DNA from 2 places in the Corynebacterium sp. MSK044 genome. Region 1 is predicted to be linked to the other one. Evidence: riboswitches for the same ligand, from Rfam matches in the RefSeq annotation. Region 1 holds a riboswitch; the other holds the start of a gene.

Evidence for each region. Region 1 has a riboswitch for thiamine pyrophosphate ahead of QP994_RS10400 (ABC transporter substrate-binding protein). Riboswitches for the same ligand answer to the same signal wherever they lie in the genome.
Region 2: another riboswitch for thiamine pyrophosphate. It lies ahead of thiD (bifunctional hydroxymethylpyrimidine kinase/phosphomethylpyrimidine kinase); the one in region 1 lies ahead of QP994_RS10400 (ABC transporter substrate-binding protein).

The regions. Positions count from the first base shown of each region.
Region 1 is NZ_JASPJJ010000027.1:1,194-9,514, forward strand. It holds gene QP994_RS10390 (RNA/DNA-binding domain-containing protein) at 1-764, shown strand, start outside; gene QP994_RS10395 (alpha/beta hydrolase) at 938-2,245, shown strand; TPP riboswitch at 2,458-2,560, shown strand; gene QP994_RS10400 (ABC transporter substrate-binding protein) at 2,622-3,656, shown strand; gene QP994_RS10405 (ABC transporter permease) at 3,637-4,422, shown strand; gene QP994_RS10410 (ABC transporter ATP-binding protein) at 4,415-5,110, shown strand; gene QP994_RS10415 (YhgE/Pip family protein) at 5,107-6,984, opposite strand; gene QP994_RS10420 (hypothetical protein) at 6,981-7,661, opposite strand; gene QP994_RS10425 (TetR/AcrR family transcriptional regulator) at 7,767-8,321, shown strand, end outside.
Region 2 is NZ_JASPJJ010000008.1:222-11,262, reverse strand. It holds gene QP994_RS06345 (G5 domain-containing protein) at 1-4,625, shown strand, start outside; gene QP994_RS06340 (hypothetical protein) at 4,882-5,658, shown strand; gene QP994_RS06335 (alpha/beta fold hydrolase) at 5,731-6,630, shown strand; gene tenA (thiaminase II) at 6,636-7,301, opposite strand; gene QP994_RS06325 (TenA family protein) at 7,305-7,964, opposite strand; gene thiD (bifunctional hydroxymethylpyrimidine kinase/phosphomethylpyrimidine kinase) at 7,957-8,820, opposite strand; TPP riboswitch at 8,809-8,905, opposite strand; gene QP994_RS06315 (DUF6918 family protein) at 8,965-9,405, opposite strand; gene QP994_RS06310 (hypothetical protein) at 10,374-11,041, shown strand, end outside.

The DNA.
Region 1 (8,321 bases):
TCACGGAGAAGATGCTCGTGGTGGTCAGTCCGGGGGGTCTTCGCGGTCTGTCTGCATCTCAGCTGGAAAGCCCGGAACTGACCAAAGCGCCGGTGAACAAGCGGCTGTACGAGATAGCCCGTTACTTGCGTACAGCTGAGGGTGAACGAGTGATTGAAGGTGAAGGTGGCGGAATCCAAGAGATTCTCACGGCCACCCGAGAAGCTGGTCTGCCGAAGCCTCGGTTCATTGATAACGGTGTTAGCTTCAAAGTGTTGTTTCCGCGTGGCTCACGCTTCACCGAGGCAGATAATCAGTGGCTTTCAGATCTGAAACAAGAAGCCAAGCAACAGTTCACTCCAACGGAAGAGGACATACTGATCAACCTGCGGAGCGGGGGTGGAGCGACGTTGTCGCACATCGTGCAGTTGTACACACCGTTGGGGGAGCGGAAGTGTAAGAGGATCCTTGACAGACTCATTGATTGCGGTGTTGTGGAGCTAGAGGACGGCATCTACTCAGTGCCAGGAGAGCGGAAGGAGATTACATATCGGCCAGACCATGCCAGCGTGGACCAGCATTTCTTGGTTGCTTTGGGCAAGAATGTGCCGGCAGTTTACGCAGCGATTGGCCCAGGCGAGTTTGTAACTCTGAAAGACATGCAGTCGAGGACGGGTTTGTCGCCAGCACAAGTGCGGTATGCGCTTGAGCCTCTCCTCGCTGAAGACCATGTTGTCATGTTGGGTGGTCAGGGGCGTAAAGCAACTGTGTATAGCCGGACTTAGACCAGCGGAATTCTCAATTTGGATGAAAGTGCGAATGAAAGTGTGAAAAGTATTCGCAGTTTCGCACTTTGATTCGCAGTTTGAGGCGGGGTTGTGCAAAGTGGCCTCGTGCGCGCCGGGTTTTGTGTACAAAGAAAGATAGTTTCGTGCACAAAATCTAGGAGGGTGGACATATGCGCAAATGCTTATCGACGGTTGCTGCGGTCGGATTGAGTGTTGGCCTCGGGGTCACGGGCCTGGCAGGGCAGGTGCCACAGGCGGACGCGACGCCGTTTGGGTCGGTGGCGGATCTGACGCCGATGTCCTCGGTGAAGGCGGGGGAGCCGATGCGGGATGTGGCACCGCGCGAAGTGCCGGTGTACCGCAGTGGTCTGCCAGCGGTGGCGCCGAGTGGTGAGCCGGGCACGGTCCTAGCGGAGGTGCCACTGGATGAGCGAGTGGGGTTGAGCAGCGCATCAAAGCAGTTCAGGGTGGCGTACACGACGGTGGATCAGCACGGGAAACCCGCGACGAGCACCGGAGCAGTGTTCTTGCCCAAGGGGGAGAAACCCGAGGGCGGTTGGCCGGTGCTGGCGTGGGCGCATGGGACGGTGGGGTTGGGGGATGAGTGTGCGCCGTCGATAAACGCACGATCGGCGCGTGATGCGGAGTACCTCAACCGTTGGCTCGACGAGGGGTACGCGATCGTGGCTACGGATTATGTTGGGCTGGATTCGCCGGGGCTGCACAGCTACCTGAACGGTAAGGTCGCGGCGGCGAACGTGGTGGATTCTGTGGCGGCGGCGCACGCGATGGCGGGCACGCAGGGGCCGGATGGGTCGGTGCTGGCTAAGCGGTGGGCCGTGATTGGGCAGTCGCAGGGCGGGGGAGTGGCGCTGCACGTGGCGCATCGTGCGACGCCGCGCAGCCAGCAGCTCGGCCTGGACTACCGCGGTGCGGTGGCCACCGGCGCGCCGGCGTACGTGGAGGAGATCATCCTTGCTGGTGGCCCCACCTTCCCGCCGGTGCCGCTGCCGGCAGCGCTGAGCACCTACGGGCTGTACATCCTGACAGCGGTACAGGAGGCGTACCCGCACGTGGATCTGGATTCCGCGCTGACGGAGGACGGCAAGCGCATGCTCACGGAGGCGAAGAAGAGCTGCTTCCAGGAAGTGCGCGACGCCGCGGCGGGGACAAACCTGGCGCGGGCATTTTCCAAACCACTGCGCAGCGTCCCCGGTCTGGAACAGGCCACGCGGGACCTCATGGGCACCCCTGTTGCTGGTTATGACAAGCCGGTCTTCCTCGGCCACGGCCTGCAGGACCAGGATGTGCCCACCCCGATTGGGCTCATTCTGAACTCGGAGATGTGGCTGCGCCAATTCATTGGTGACCCCCGGAACCAAAAGGTTGTGGTCAAGTGGTACCCGGCTGATCACGGCGGGACGGTGAACATGTCCACGGTGGACTCGGTGCCGTTCCTGCGGGAGATCCTGTCCTAGAGCCCATGCCTGTGGGGGCCGACTTCGCCTGCTTAGGCCCCTCAGACACAAACTGCAATGAATGAAGTGCAATGAACCAGGTGGATTCGCGGGCAGCTGCCTAGCTGGCGAGCCCCGACCTGGTTTATTTGAGTTCGTTTATTGCAGTTCATTCATTGCACTTTGCAAGCCAATCTCACACCCACCTGACTAACCGCTGGTATAACTTTAAAGCACGTGACACGGGGTGCCGGCGCGCAGAAGCGTCGGCTGAGATTAGACCCGTCGAACCTGATCCAGTTAGTGCTGGCGGAGGGATGGTCACGGGGAGACGCACGCATGCGCGTATGCGATCGCCCCTGGGCTGCTTCCGCCTTGAATGAAGGCGAGAGAAGCAATGAGCTTTTTCAAGAAAATCACGGCGACGATAGCGGCGGTGGGCGCCACGATGATGCTGGCGGCCTGCGCGGCCGACGGCGAGGGCAGCGGCGACGGCGGCGACAATAACGGCAAGGTCCGCATCGCGCTGGACTGGACGCCGAACACCAACCACACGGGGCTCTACGTGGCGCTGAACAAGGGCTACTTCGCAGAGGCGGGCCTGGATGTGGAGGTGCTGCCGTACAACGATTCCAACCCGGACCTCATGGTCGATGCTGGTCAGGCGGAGTTCGGTGTGAGCTTCCAGGATACGGCCACGATTGCGAAGGCAGCGGGTGCGGATCTGCGCTCCGTGTTGGCTGTGGAGCAGACGTGGGCCACGGAGGTGAGTGTGCTCGCGGACCGTGAGGAGATCAAGAGCCCGAAGGATCTGGACGGCCTGACGTTCGGTGGTTTTGCCAACTCGGCGGAAGAAGCAACCATGCGCGGAGTGGTGCAGGCGGCCGGCGGTAAGGGCGAATTCGACACGGTCGTCCTGGGCACCAGCGCGTATGAGGCGCTGTACTCGGGGGACGTGGACTTCACCGTGCCGTACGTGGCGTGGGAAGGCATTGAGGCAGAAGACCGCGGTGTGCACCTGAAGAACTTCAAGTACATCGATTATGGTTTCCCGGATGCGTACCAGGTGGTCATCGTGGGCAACCAAACCTGGATGGACAAGAATCCGGAGCAGGCGAAGAGCTTCGTGCAGGCCCTCCAGCGCGGCTATGAGGACGCGATCGAGGACCCGGACGCGGCGGCGGAAATCCTGCAGAAGGAAAACAGCGACCTGCTGGAGGATCTGGACTTCCTGCAGCGCTCGCAGCGGATGCTGGTGGAGAACTACATGCTCGACGAGAACGGCAAGTTCGGAGGCCAGACCGAAACGCACTGGGCGGAGCTGGGGCGTTTCCTGCAGGAGCAGGGTCTGCTCAAGGACGAAACCGGCAAGGAGCTGACGGAGGAGCCGGACTGGAACACGTACTTCACCAATGAGTACATCACCCAGTAAAGCGCCGAAAGGCACCGTCGCCGTCCCCACCGCTTTCATCCTCATTGCGGTCGCGGTGTGGGAGCTCGTGGTGAAGCTTATCGACGTCTCCCCCCGCATCCTCCCCACCCCCACCCAGGTGGCGCGCGCCGGGTGGGAGCAGCGGGAGGTCATCGCGGGGCACGCGGCGGCAACGCTACAGGTCACGGCGGTGGGCTTTGCGCTGTCGATGGTGTGCGCGTGGGTGTTGGCTATCGCGTCGGATTTCTCACCGACTCTGCGGAAGGGGCTGCAGCCGTTGCTGGTGGCCTCCCAGACAGTGCCGGTGATTGCCATTGCGCCCTTGATCATCATCTGGTTCGGCTTCGGCATCGTGCCGAAGATGCTGGTGGTGGCTCTGGTGACGTTCTTCCCAGTGGCCATTGGTCTCATCGAGGCCTTTGACCGCACGGACCGGGACGCCACGCGTCTGCTCCGCAGCATGGGCGCCAGTCGCTGGCAGCAGTTCCGCATGGTGCGCCTGCCGCAGGCGATGCCGGCGTTTTTCACAGCACTGCGCATCGGCATCACGTACGCGGTGACGGGCGCGATCTTCGCCGAGTACGTCGGCGCGAAGCAGGGCCTGGGCATCTACATGAGCGTGCAGAAGAACGCCTTCCGCACGGATCTGGTGCTGGCAGCGGTGGTGGTCACCGCGGCGCTGAGTATCGCGTTGTACCTGTCCACCTACCTCATCGAGCGCGCGGTCATCCCGTGGCACATCAAGGAGCGCAAAGCACATGGCTGACACACCAGTGGTCCACCTTGAACACGTAAGCAAGTTATTCGGGCAGCTCACGGTACTCAAAGACGTCTCCTTCAGCGTTGAGCCCGGCGAGTTCGTGTCCATCATCGGCCCGTCGGGCTCAGGCAAATCGACGCTGTTCAACATCATCGCCGGCCTGGACTCACCTACCAGTGGCCGCGCGACGGTCAACGGCACCACGGCATACATGCCGCAAAAAGATCTGCTGTTTCCGTGGCGCACCATCCTGGACAACACGGCGCTCGGCCTCGAAGTTCAAGGCACGCCCAAACAGGAAGCCCGTGCCCGCGCACGCGAACTGTTCCCGCAGTTCGGGCTCGACGGCTTCGAGGACGCGCTGCCGTTCGAACTCTCCGGCGGCATGCGCCAACGCGCCGCACTTTTACGCACGGTTGTACAGGGTAAAAGCACTTTGCTTCTCGACGAACCCTTCGGCGCCCTCGACTCCCTCACCCGCACCGAACTCCAAAACTGGCTCAAAGGGATGTGGGCGGACCATGACTGGACCGCCCTGCTCATCACCCATGACGTGCGCGAAGCGGTGACGTTGTCAGATCGCGTCGTGGTGCTCGGGCCGAGGCCGGCGGGGGTGAGGGAGATTGTGGACGTCGATAAGCAAGCAAGCAGTGAATTGGAGCTGCACCTTCTGGAGCTGCTCCACGAGCGCTAAACCTCCAGCTCAGGGTGGATGTGCTTAGCGACGACGACACGTTCCTTCCAGAATCCCGCCATCGCGATGAGGAAGGACGCCACACCCACGGAGGTGAGCACGATGAGTGCGACGGTGACGCGGTGGTCGCCGGGTGCCGTGCCGAAGAGCACGTGGCGCATGAGGTCCACCGAGAACCGCATCGGATCCCACGAGTGGACCCACTGGATGAACTCGGGTTGGACCTCCGGCGGGTACAGGCCGTTGGATGCTACGAGCTGCAGTGACATGAGGATCATGGTGATCAGACGGCCTGTGGACGGCCCGAAGATGGCGTAAATAGCCAAGATCGCCGTGACAAAGATGATGGCCACGTACGCCAGGGCAAAGAACATCTGTACCGGGTGCTCCGCGTTGACCCCGAGCACGAGGTTTTGCATCCACCACAGGTGGAACGCCTGAATCACACCCAGGATGGCGGCTGGGATCCAGGAGCTCAACACCACGCGCAGTGGGCTGACACCGGAGTCAATGGCGCGCCGGGAAATCGGGTTGAACACCATGAACATGATCAATCCGCCGAACCACAGGGACAGGGAGAGGAAGAAGGGGGACAGGCCTACACCGAACAGGGAAACATCATCGCCGGTGTTTTCCAGCCGGACGGGGGAGCTGGCAACGGAGGAGGCGGAGTCGAGCTTCTCACCATCAAAGCGCGGGACCTTCCCGGCACCTTCGTTGAGTTTGAAGGCCAGCTCACCGGAGCCGTCATCTAGTTGGATGATGCCGCTGTTCAGGTCATCCATACCGGCGGCGAGCTGCTGGGTGCCGTCCGCGAGGACATTAGAGCCCTCGGATAGAGTGCGCACACCGACCACGAGTTGGGTGGTGCCGTCACTGAGTTGGGTGGTGCCGGTGAGGAGTTCACCGGAGCCGTCGTGAAGCAAGTGCAGCGCATTGGACAGCTCGCGGGCACCGTCGGCGGCTGAGTTGATGCCGTCCAGGAACTCCGCCGGCGTGCCTTGCTGCAGCTGGGGGATGTTCACCGGTGCGAGCACACCAGCGGCTTGGTTCACACCGTCACGCAGGCGCCCCAACCCGTCGGCGAGTTCATCGGCGCCGGTGGAGGCTTGGCCGAGGCCGTCGTTGAGGCGCTGGGCGCCGCTATTAAGCTCGTGCGCCCCCTCGTCGAGCTGGGTGGCACCGTCAACGAGATCCGGCACCTTCTGCAATGCTTCCTGCACGCCGTCGTTGAGCTGGTTCGCGCCGTCGTTGAGGCGCTGGCTGCCGTCGCGGGCTTGGGTGGTGCCGTCGTGAAGCTTGTCCGCACCTTCACCCGCTTGATCCATGCCATCGCCGATGGTGTTGAAGCCCATGAACATCTGGCGCGAAATCTGCTCACCCACGGTGCCACTAATCACCGAGGTCATCACACGCGTGACCTGGTTACCCAGCATGGTGGGGATGAAACCGTTCGTGTTATTCAACGTCACGTTGATCTTCGCCGGATGCGGGTCATCCGTGTTCACACTCACCGCGGCCTCGGAGAAGTTCTTGGGTATCTCCACACCCAGGTAATACGTGCCGTTGCCAATACCCTCGATGGCATCCTGCGCCGAGACTTCCACGAAGTTCATCGGCTCCACCTTGAGTAGCTCCGCGGCTACCTGGTCGCCGGCGCGCACCTCCTTCCCATCAGGGCCTTGCGCGCCCTCATCGGAGTTGACCAACGCCACCGGGATCTTGTTCAGGTTGCCCAGCGGATCCCAGTAACTCCACACGAACAAGCCACCGAACAGCAGTGGCAGCAACGTAATGGCAATCAGCGCCAGCGGCGGCAGAACACCCCGCAAGAGTTTGCGGAAGTGCGTGCCTACATTCAGGCCCGAAATCATGCGTTCACCTGCTCTTCCTCGTCGTTGGAGGCCTCCGGGGCGTGCCGTAGATCCACAATCTCATCCGCGTGGTTATCCGGATCCTCGTTGACGGAGTTGACCACCACCGGCAGATGCTTGGACAGCTCCACCAGGTCATCGAGCACCGCCGCGCGCAGGCGGAGGCTGCGGATCTGATCAATGTCGTCGATCACCAGTGCCTTCGCGTCTGGCCGCGAGACCAGTGCCAGCAGCACGCGCAGGCGGAAGCGATCTTCCACGCTCACATCGCCGATCCTGAGCGAGACGTCGAGGTCCTCCAAGCTGAGCACGTCTAGCCACGGCTCCACATTCGGGTGCGCCAGCACATCGCGCGGCACACGTTTGAAGAAGGGCTGGCTCCACGCGATCTGTTCCCGCAGGATATGGCGGGTATCCATCTGGCGTTCAAGGCCATCGAGCATGGTCAGGCCGGCCATGGCCACGTCCTTGAAGCGTTCACGCGGGGTCGTAGTCGCCCCGCTCAGCGCGATCTCGCCGCCGAACTGTTTGAAACGCCCCGCCAAGGTCATGCACAGGGTCGATGAGCCTGACTCGCGCTCCGTAATCAGCAGGGTCAGGCCGTCGCCGATCTCAAACGTCAGCGGTTCGTCGCCTTTGCGGACAACAAGGTCCGTCACTTGAAAAATGGGTTCCACTGTTATGTGCCCCCGTTGTTCTTTCTGGGTCTAAGTGGAGGATAAACTATCAGTTCTACTCCGGATATCATTCACCACGAGTTTCATTGAGTCAAGGCGGAAATCATGCGATCGGATGCGGTGTTAAGGCGCAAAAAGCTTATCGACGCAGCCTGCTCCCTCTTCCGCACCCACCCCTCCACCACCGTCACGTTGGAAGCGATTGCGTCCCGCGCCGAGGTAGGCATTGCCACCCTGTACAGGAACTTTCCCACTCGCCGGCACCTCAACGTGGCCTGTGGGATTGCAATGCTCACCGACATCGGGCTGCTCATCGAGGAGCTCAAAGAAAACTTCCACACCGACCCCCGCGCCCAGTGGGACGGGTTTGTGTGGAAGCTGCTTGATGTGGGCGCGTGGCCCCTGGTGGAGGCCATCGCGTCGGAGGACCTTGGCAAAAACTCCGAACTAGCGGCCACGCGGGCGGAAACAATTGAGGCCTTCCAAGCAGTCCTCGACCTCGCCGTCCCCGCCGGCCTTGTCCCGCGCGGGCTCACCCCGCTCGAATTCGCCGAAGAGGTCTTCGTGGTCACACGCCCCCTCGACGGCAAGCTTGGGGAGGAACACCCCGACGTCCAACACCGCCTGGTGGACCGCCTGCTCACCGCGTGGCGGAACGCG
Region 2 (11,041 bases), on a different contig from region 1:
CGGTTGATCCGACTGGCAAGGTCACTGCAGTGGCGGCTTATAACGACGTTCCCTTGGGCACGACCATCTCCCCGACGGTGAAGGCCACCTACCCGGACCAGACGACAGATGAGGTGGAAGTCCGCTTCCAGGTCATCGCTGAAATTAAGATTCCTGACTATGACAGGGTGACGGATAGGCCGGGCAAGGCTGTGACTCTCACACCAACCCTTCCGGAGAAGGGTTTGAGCGGTAGTGAGACGGACCAGCCGCCTTACCGTTACAGCTTCGCCAATGGAGAGCTCGAGTACACGGTTGAGGATGACAGTGGCACGTGGCACCTCACGATCGATGAGGATACTGGTGAAATCACCACCACTATCCCGCGCACCGCACCTGAGGGTTACATCCTGGACGTTCCTGTCCATACGTTCTATCGGGTCGGGGAAACGAAAATGGTGCCGGTCACGGCCACCATCACGGTTCTGCGCAGCTACATTGTTCCTGTTTATCCTGTGGAATCCACCGGCCCGAATGAGCCGGTGGAGCACAAGGTGAAGGATGCCCCGAGGGGCTCTACGTTCTCCTTCGGCGACCTGGATGGCCAACCGCTCCTGACCAAGGAAGAAGACGGCTGGACGTACTCCATCGACCCGAAGACCGGTGTTGTCACGGCCACTCCGCCGGCCGATTCTAAGCCGGGTGATAAGAAGACGATCACCGTCAAGGTGGCAACGCCGGATGGATCGACCCCGGAGGTGCCTGTCACCACCGTGGTGAAGTTGAGCAACAGCTGGGAAGCTGAGCCAACGTACCAGGCTGAAACGGTGTACCCGGGTGAGACGGCGACCTTGCCGGTGGACTTTGATAACCCAGACAACGCCAAACTGGCCAAGGAAAACCCCTTCAAGCTCGGCGATATTCCTGCTGGTTGGGATGTCAGCATTGATGACAAGGGCACGATCACCGCAACCGCACCCAAGGGTGCGAAGAATGGTGACGCGATCGACATTCCTGTCACGGTGACCTACGAGGATGGCTCCACGGACACCACGAAGGCAAAGGTGACGGTCATTGACGTCCTGGAGCGGGAGATTCCGTTCAACACTGTGTACAAGTACGACCCGACGGTGAACCAGGGCACCTACAAGGTGGAGACCGAAGGTAAGCCAGGTAAGGAGACTTTGAACAAAGACCGCACGTGGAAGCGTGTGGAGGACCCGGTCGATGAAGTTGTGGTCATTGGCACGAAGCCGATGAGTGAGAAGGTGGAGTGGACAGAGCCGATTCCGTACTCCACGGTCATCCGCGAGAACCCGAATCTCGCGCCGGGTGAAGTGAAGGTTGTTCAGGAAGGCTCGAACGGTGAGGCTTCCTACGCCGCCGTCTTCAATGGTGTCAACGGTGAAGCAACGGTCACGGAGACTAAGGCTCGCACCGAACCGACAGATCGCATTGTTGAGCACGGTCCGCGCCTAAAGGATCAGGAGCTGGTCACGGAGACCACGCGCAAGATCCCGTTTGAGACCACGATCGTCTTCGATGACACGTTGGCCGCGGGTGAGCAGGTCGTCGATAAGCAAGGTGTCGTCGGCGAGGAGAAGGTGACAAGCACGCAGAAGCTTGTCGACGGCAAACCCTCCGGCGACCCCGTCGTTCAGACGACAACGGTGACCGAGAAGCAGGACGCTGTCATCCGCGTGGGTACCAAGACCACGGGTACGAACACTGAGACCGTTAAGTCTGAGGTCCCGTTCGGTGTGAAGATCGAGTTCGATCCGAATATGGCGGCTGGCACCTCCGAGGTGACCACGCCGGGTGTTCCGGGTGAGAAGACGGTGACGATCAAGCGCGACATCACCAACTCCCAGCCGGGTGACCCGCAGATCACCGAGGAGATCACCAAACAGCCTGTTGATCAGGTGATCAAGGTGGGTACGAAGCCGTCTGAGGCTTCCTCGAAGGTCACGTGGACTGCTCAGGTTCCGTTTGAGGTGGAGACCCGCCCGAATCCGGAACTCAAGCCTGGTGAGATCAAGGTTGTTCAGAAGGGTGTTCCGGGTGAGAAGACCTACACCGCTGATTTCACCGCCACCGGTGACCAGGCAACGGTGACCCCTGAGGAGAAGCAGACGAAGGATCCGGTCAACGAGATCATTGAGTATGGCCCGAAGGCTGATGACACCTCTGTGGTGACAAAGACTGAGAAGCCGGTTCCGTTTGAGACGGAGATTGTCTTTGATGACACGCTTGCCGCTGGTGAGCAGAAGGTTGATCAGCAGGGCGAGAACGGTACTGAGGTTGTGACGTCGACCCAGAAGATCGTCGACGGTAAGCCGTCTGGTGATCCTGAGGTGACTACCGAGCGCACCAAGGAACCGGTCAAGCAGATCATCCGCGTGGGCACCAAGACCACCGGTACGAACACCGAGACTGTTGAGACTGAGGTTCCATTCGGTGTGAAGATCGAGCTTGATCCGGAGATGCCTGCTGGTGAGTCCAAGGTGACCCAGGAAGGTAAGCCGGGCAAGAAGAAGGTGACCATTACGCGCGATATCACCAACTCGCAGCCGGGTGATCCGCAGATCTCTGAGGAGATCATTGAGCAGCCTGTTGATCAGGTGATCAAGGTGGGTACCAAGCAGGCGACTGCGATGGACAAGGTGACGTGGTCGGTGCCAATTCCGTTTAGCACCGTCTTGCGCCCGAACTCGGAGCTCGCGCCGGGCGAGACAAAGGTTGTCCAAGAGGGCGCCGATGGCCAGGCGACCTACGAGGCCACCTTCACCGGAGTCAATGGTGAAGCGAAGGTGACGGGTGTTGTCTCTCGCCTCGAACCGGAGGACCGCATCATCGAGTACGGCCCGAAGGCTGAGGTTGAGGACACCGAGGTTGTGACCAAGACCGAGAAGCCGGTTCCGTTCGAGACGAAGATCATCTTTGATGACACCCTTGAGGCCGGCAAGCAGGTCGTCGATAAGCAAGGCGAGCTTGGCACAGAGGTTGTGACGTCGACTCAGAAGATCAAGGGCGGTAAGCCTGACGGGGAGCCGACCGTGACGACGGAGCGCACGAAGGAGCCGGTTGCGGCTGAGATTCGTGTGGGCACGAAGACTGAAGGCACTTACACCACTGAGTCTGAGGTGGACGTGCCGTTTGAGACCGAGATCATCTTCGATGACGCCCTTGAGGCCGGCAAGCAGGAAACTGTTCAGGAAGGTAAGCCGGGCAAGGACAAGGTGACTACGACCCAGACCATCGTGAACTCGCAGGTCACGGGTACGAACACCGAGACTGAGCGTGTGGCTGAGCCAGTGAACAAGATCATCAAGGTGGGCACCAAGGGCAAACCTGCGTCCACGAAGATTGAGTGGACGGAGACCACTCCGTATGAGGTTGAAATTCGCCCGAATCCTGAGCTGAAGCCTGGTGAAACCAAGGTTGCCCAGGAGGGCAAGCCTGGTGAGGTCAAGCACACCGTCACGGTGAATGCTGAAAACGGTGAGGCCACCACCGAGGATTCCGTTGAGAAGATCAGCGACCCGGTGACACACATCATCGAGGTTGGTCCTGCCAAGGACCAGGAAACCGAACTGACGGATAAGAGCACACAGCAGATTCCGTTTGAAACCATGGTTGAATACGACCCGAACCTCGAAGTAGGCCAGGTCATTGAGGACCAAGCCGGTGCCTTCGGTGAGAAGGAAACCACCAAGACCTGGAAGCTCGTGAACGGCCAGCCTGTCGGCGAACCGGAAACCACCGAGCAGACCATCAAGGAGCCGACGCCGCGCAAGATTCGCGTGGGCACCAAGTGCAAGTGTGAAGGTTCGACGGAGACGTCTACTGTGACGTCGACGACGAAGCCGACGGAGCCTGGTGAGCCGTCTGATCCTTCCGATCCGTCTGAGCCGTCTGTGCCGGGTGAGCCGGGTGAACCTGGTGATTCATCGACAACCCCGACGAAGCCGACTGAGCCCACTAAGCCGTCTGATCCGACTTCACCTACAGAGCCGACTAAGCCAAGCCAGCCGACTCCGGTTCCGCCGACAACGCCTGGTGGTTCGTCTGGTTCTTCAGACCCGTCTGGTTCTGGTTCTGGTTCCAGTGGTGCTGTTGCGGAGCGTTGTTTTGGTAATGCTGTGCGTTCGCCGATTCTGTGGTTGCTGCCGATTGGTTTGCTGGCATCGCTTGGTGGCAAGTTGATTCAGCCGTACTTGGGTCAGGTGCAGGGTCAGTTGGATGGTTTGAATGCGCAGATTAATGCTCGTGTTCAAGAAGAGATGCGTCGTCATGGACATGATTTTGATGATCATGGTTTTGGTGGTCGTGTTGGTCAGCAGCATGACCGGTTGAATGAGCAGTATGGCGATCAGTTTGGTGAGATTGGTCGTCGTGTCAGTGAGGCCAATGCGCAGTTGCAGGGTTTTGTGAATGATCCGATGGTGCAGAAGTTGGGTCAGGCTGCTGGTCTGATTCTGGCGTTGGTTGCTGCTGGTGCTGTTCTGTACGACTGGTGTGGTAGTCCGGTCGGTGAGGCGAAGACCTCTATTAAGGGTGGTGGTTCGTCTACCCCTGGTGGCAAGGAGCCGTCCCCGGCACCGTCGCCATCGCCGTCGCCGCAGGATAGTATCGAGCCTCTCTAGGCACTAGGTGAGGCGGGGTTGTTCCCGCCTCGCGGCACTGTGTTGCTCCCCGCTGGTTGGTCTGAGAAGTCAGACGCTGACCAACGGGGAGCTTGTCATTGGGTGGTGGGGTGCCGCGGGCGCTGCAGCAATGGGTTTGTTTGAACCTGTGAAACATTTAATTCTGGCTTATCTTGCTCTTATTTGGCACAGTAATTAATGGGTATTTGCAATGGGGGATTCCATTTTCAGTGCATAACAGTTATAAGGAGTAATTATGATCACCACAAACTGGCGTGCGCGTCGCACGTCCCGTGCAGGGTTCGCAGCTGTATCTGCTGTTTCTTTGGCTTTGGGGGCGGCTGCTGTTGTCGGCCCTGGGCCGCTCACATTGGAGGCCACGGCCACGCCACTGACTAATGAGGAATGTGGTGCCTGTGGTGCCAACAATGAGGCAGGGCAGCCAAAACCCGAGCCTGAGGATCCGGCGTCATCGGGTCCGGCACAGTCGGGATTGTCGGCTGCCAGTGGTGCTGTTGCAGAGCGTTGTTTTGGTAATGCTGTGCGTTCGCCGATTCTGTGGTTGTTGCCGGTTGTTCTGTTGGCGCAGACTGGTGGCAAGTTGATCGAGCCGTACTTGGGTCAGTTGCAGGGTCAGTTGGATGGTCTGAATGCTCAGATTGGTGCGCGTGTTCAAGAGGCGAGCCGCGGTCAAGCGCAAAGCTCTGACGACGATGTGCCGTTCGGCCGTACCGGAAACAAGCACAACTGGGTGTTTGAGCAGCATGGTGAGCAGTTTGGTGGAATCGGGGCTCGCCTGGATGAGGTGAATGGGCAGCTGCAGGGCTTCCTGAATGACCCGAACGTGAAGCAGGCGGGTGAGGTCGCTGGCGCGATTCTGGCTTTGGTTGCTGCAGGGTTCATCTTGTACGACTGGTGCAGCACCCCGTCGGGTGATGCGAACAGCTCCATCAAGATTGAAGGATCGTCCAGCGGTAGTTCTTCTGAAGAGGTTCCGCCGCGCAACCCTGAAGGGAACGTCGAGCCCTTCTAAGCCCTGACCAGTGAGGCGGTTTCGCACGGGCCTTTTGCCTTATCGACGAATGTGATCTGGCACACTATCCGCATGAGCGAAACCAGTCAGTCGAAGGACTATATCTTCGTTGATGCCCCTGTAGTACTACCCGATGGAACGATGTCACCGGTGTATGTCTTCCCACCACAACGTGCGGTGGGGCAGGGGCCCAAGCCGTTGGTGGCTATTTGGCCGGGCTTTGGCATGGGGGCGCGGTACTTCCGGCCGACGGCACAGGAGTTGGCTAATCGGGGTTACCCGGTGGCGATTGGGGAGCTCCGCGGGCAGGGGAGGAGTAATGCCAAGGCGACGCGGCGGTCGCGTTGGGGTTACCACGACACCGCGTCGGAGGATTACCCGATAACCATCAGGGCAGCGAAGGAAGCACTGAACCTGCCGGAGGACTATCCGACGTTGCTGCTGGTTCACTCCATGGGCGGCCAGGTGGGCTCGCTGTTCCTGGCCCGCCCGGAGGCGAAGGAACTCAACGTGGTGGGCATGATGGGCGTGGGTTCCGGCAGCCCATACGTGGAAGGCTTCGTGGGGGCGGATCGACGCCGTGTGGCCTACGGCAGCTTGTTCATGTCGGCGGTATCCAGGATCTTTGGGTTCTGGCCAGCCGGCCGGGTGGATTTGCCCGGCTATGGTCGCCAGTCCGATGTTCACGTGCGGGAGTGGAAAAGGTTCTGCCACCGGAACTCGTTGGCTAACCTGCGGGGCCAGGACATGGATTATGAGGCACGGATGAAAGAAGTCACCGTGCCCATCCTGCTCACCCGGTTCACGGATGATGAGGACTGCACCCTAGCCTCCGCCGCATGGCTGGCCGAAAAGTTCAACCCGGACCTTGTGCACGTTGAACAGATCAACGGCGGTCTTGGCCACACGCGGTGGGCCCGCAAACCGGAGCGGGTTGCGGACCGGCTAGACCGCTTCGTGGAGGCTCTGTAGAGGCTTTACTGGGAGTCGAGGGCCTGCTGCCAGAAGTCCGCTTCCAGGCGGGTAGCGGTGCGGAAGATGTCCAGGAGGCGCTCGTAACGCTTCGTGCCCACGATGTCGGTGGCGGGGACGGCCAAGAGATCGTCGAGAAGCTTTGTCATGTACTTAGCCTGATTCTGAAAGGCCTCGCCGGAGTACTCCTGGATCCACTCGGCGTATGGGTGATCCGGGTTGGCCGTGAGCTGTGGCTCCAGGTAGGCGCCAATTTCGGCGTACCCGATCTGGCAAGGGGCCAGGGCGATCTGCAGCTCCAGCAAATCCCCAGCCATCCCGGTGTCCAGCACGTAGCGGGTGTAAGCAACGGTGGCCTGCTTCTCCGGGGCGGTGTCGAGTTCCTCGCTGGTGATGCCCCAGCGCTCCGTCAGGCGGCGGTGCAGATTCGTCTCATGGATGGTGGCGGACAGGCCCTGCGCGGCCGCTTCCACCTCACCAAGGGTGCGCGCTTTGTAGGCGGCCAGCGCGTTGGCGCGGGCGTACTGCACGAGGAAGAGATAATCCTGCACCAGGTAATCCTGGAAGATCGGCAACGGCAGCGTGCCCTGGCCGAGATCCTCCACGAACTTGTGGTGAATGTACGCATCCCACTCGGGGGCGTCCTGCTTGAGAAGCTCCAGAAGATTCATGTTCTACACCTCTAGTGGTTGCTCGTAGGAATTGTTGAAGAAGTCCAGCTCAAGTGCCACGGCACGGCCGAAGTACTCGGTGATAATGCGGCGGTCTTCCTCACTGCGCTCACCTAGGCGGTCCACCTCACTGCGCAGGAACGCCACCAAGTCGTGGAACTCTGGGTAATCGTGCAGCTCAATCCACTCGTTGTGGACGAAGCTTGCTGGGCGCTTCTCTGGTGCCTTGATAGCCCAGTCGAGGTAGAGCCACTCGGCGACGACAAGCACGCCGAGGGCTGCGGCGTAGGAGCGAGTCTGCGCTGCCTCACGCATCAGGCCGGTAAAGCCCGTGCAGGCGGGGGAGTCCGGGGTGTTGGCGCGCAGCTCCTCGGTCACACCGAGTTCCTCGAAGGAACGCAGGAAGTACGTGTTCTCATCCCCGGCGACCTCGCCGATGAACTGGGACAGGCGCAGACGCGGTTCCAGATCATCCGCCGTGGACATCGCTGCACCGAGCAACTGCAGGAAACTGTCCAGGAAGCGGTAGTCCTGCACGAGGTATCCGGCCATGACGTTGTTGGGAATTGAGCCTTCGAAAAGCTCCTTTACGAACCTGTGATTGACGGCGGCGTCCCACGTTTCGCGGTGGGCGTCGCGCAATTCCTCGGTAAACCTAGGCATTGTTCCCCCAAAGATTGTGGAAGTGGTGGACCGGGCCATGGCCGTGGCCCACATTCAGCTGGTCCGCGTGCTTGAGCGCCGCCGTGAGGTACTCCTTCGCCTCACGCACCGCGGACTCCATGTCCATGCGCGGCAAACGCGCAGCGATAGCGGCGGACAGCGTGCAGCCTGTACCGTGATCGTTCGTCGTGGCAATGCGCGGAGCGGTCAGCTCAATGCGCGTATCCGGGCCGATGAGGATATCTGTGCTCAACTCACTCGTGTGGTCCTCCAGGTGACCACCCTTGAGCAGCGCCCAGTCGCAGCCGAGGGCGAGAAGCTTATCGACGTTCCCCTTCATCTGCTCTAGTCCATCCATCTCCTCGTCTAAGCCGAGGAGCACAGACGCTTCAGGCAGGTTCGGTGTGATCAGCGTGGATCGGGGCACTAGGTGGTCGCGCAACGCGCCCTCCGTATCCGCGTCGAGGAGGCTATCCCCACTTTTAGCTACCATCACCGGATCAAGCACCACCGGGCACGTTGCCTTATCTGTGTACTGGTCCAGGGCTTTTGTGATCGCCTCGATGATGCCGGCGTTGGCCACCATGCCAATCTTCACCGCATCAACCTGTACGTCCTCAAATACCGCCGCCGCCTGGTCGAAGACGAAGTCTGGGTCTAATGCCTGAAACGCCCGCACCCCCTGGGTGTTTTGCGCAACCACAGCGGTGATCACGCTCATGCCATAAGCGCCAGCGGCTGAAAACGCCTTCAGATCAGCTTGGATGCCAGCCCCGCCCGATGGGTCCGTGCCAGCAATGGTGAGCACATTAGGTATGCGATTATCGGGTTTGTTGGGTACGGGAATATCACTCATAGACAATTCCTCCGCGAATACTAATTCGATCAGGTTCAACGGGTGTGATCTCAGCCGCCTGCGGGCGGCACCCCGTGTCTTACACCGGTTCAGGGTAGCAAAGTTCCTGGCGGTGCTGAGTTGGTTTTGGGTGGTGTTGTGGTGCTACTGCGCGTGCTTCTCCAGGATCTCCCCGAACTCCGGCAAGGCTGGTGCCACGATGCCGGAGATCTTTCCGCGCATGGAGGAGTACACCTTGCTCACGGCCGCAGGCGCCTTGTCTGCAAAAGCATCGCCCACCTTTAGCACAGAATCAGCCACTTCATCCTCATGCGCTGCGAGGTAGGCGCCGAAACTGTTCTGGCTGGCATCGCCCTTGTAGGCAGCCCAGTGCGGGTTGAGTTCCTTCAGGATGCTGGGCAACACCCGATCGACCCCTTTCGAGACTGCATCTGCGTCAGCCTTCTTCGCGGCGCCCAACGCCGACTTCACAGCCATACCGGTGAGCCCAGACAGGTTAGCGGTGGTCTTATCCACCAGGGCAACAAGATCGTTCACGGCCTGCGCGCGGGCGGGGCCTTCAAGGAGAGAGTTCAAATCAGTCATGCGGTTAACTCTAGGAAAGTCCCGTTAGGAAGGGAGAGTGAGGGCGGTTTGGGGGTGTGCTTCCGGGCGTGTGGGTCCCGAACTCCCGGAAATCGTGCACAACCCCTTGTAAAAGACCAGGACTGCACTCAGCTCTCCGGAGTTGAGAGCAACGTGGTCTGCAATCCGGGAAGACAAAAGTCCCGCTGACCGGGTTGGTCAACGGGACTGAAAGTTTAAGTTGCAGTTCTTCCGCCACAGTTCCGACTCGGCTATTTCACACTAGTCACTGCAACCACAACAGCAACAAATGTAACAGGCTCTTGGTCGGTCCGCCACACGGGGGTATGCGAAGCGGGGAATCCGGAGCATCCCCACGAGATCTAGTGCAGAGAACTGTTGTACTGACCCGGCAGATTGGTGCACGTGGTGATGAGTGGTTGGCTTCCGGCTGCGGAAAGAGGTCGACAGTCAATGTATTCCTGGAGTCATGCCGGTAGCGCAGTGCGGCGTTCGTTTTCGCACATGTCAGGCTTTGAGTAGGCCCATATATAGGCCATGGTGCAGTGTAATCGTTCGATCTTCCCGTTGACTTGCGGGCGGTAAAGCCTGATGCGTTTAGGCCTCACACCGAATTCGTGGAAGGTGTTTTCCGCACTGTGGATCGATAGCATGATTCGTTGTCGCTTAAGACTCGTTGACGACCATTCAACGCCCGGGAAATCACGCCATTGCCCGCTGCAGCACTCCTGTGGCTGTGTCAACTCCAGTGGCTGTTTCAGCGGATCACACAACACGCACCAACGCTTCGGGACAGTAATAGCCAGACGCGTGATTCTGAGGGTTTTCTGTTAATTCGGCAGTTCCTGTTGCGTGTGTTCTTAATCGTTTCTAAGCTGTGGGTCCTAGTCCATTGAGTCATGTTTGTGGCTGACCCGATTTCGCGGGTGGTTGGTACCGCTCGTGACTAACCGAGTTGAGGGGGTAGCGTGCCTGTGCGGGGTGTTGATGCGCCGGTTTATGGTGTTGGTTTGCCGCCTGATGCGCCGCGGCCGCGGTTTGTGTGGACGGTGTCTTTGCCGCTTGGGTGGCGTGTTATTGATCTTGATCCGCGGTGTACGGATGCTTCGATTGCAAATATTATGCGTGATGATGATGTTGTGCCTGGTGTGCGGCTTAAAAGTGCGCAGAAGCGTCAGTTGAAAGAGGCTATGGCATCCATGGCGACCGAGGCGCGTAAGGCTGGGGCTGTGTGGGTGTTGGTTCTTCCTGGTGTGCAGGAGGATTATGTTTCTGCTGTGACGTTGTTGTTGCGGTGGTCTGATTCTGCTCCGCGGTCGGCGAGTGTGTTGGAGATCCAGCGGCAATTGGGAGCCGATGTCACCAGTGTTGAGCCAACATTGAATGGGGAAAGCTACGTTTTGCACAGTTCTTCTTCGTTGGCGGGTCCTGTGACTGATCGTCGCACGGTGTATACCCATCAGGCGTTTGTTCCTGTGCCGTCAACGACATGGACGTTGGCGGTGTCTGCTACTGCACCGGATGCGGACACTGGTGAAGATGTGAAGGCGATTGTTGGTCGTGTGGCGGCAAGTGTGGTTGCGTGGCCGGAGATCACTGAGCAGCTGCGTGAAGTTGAGCAGTTACCTGTAGGAAA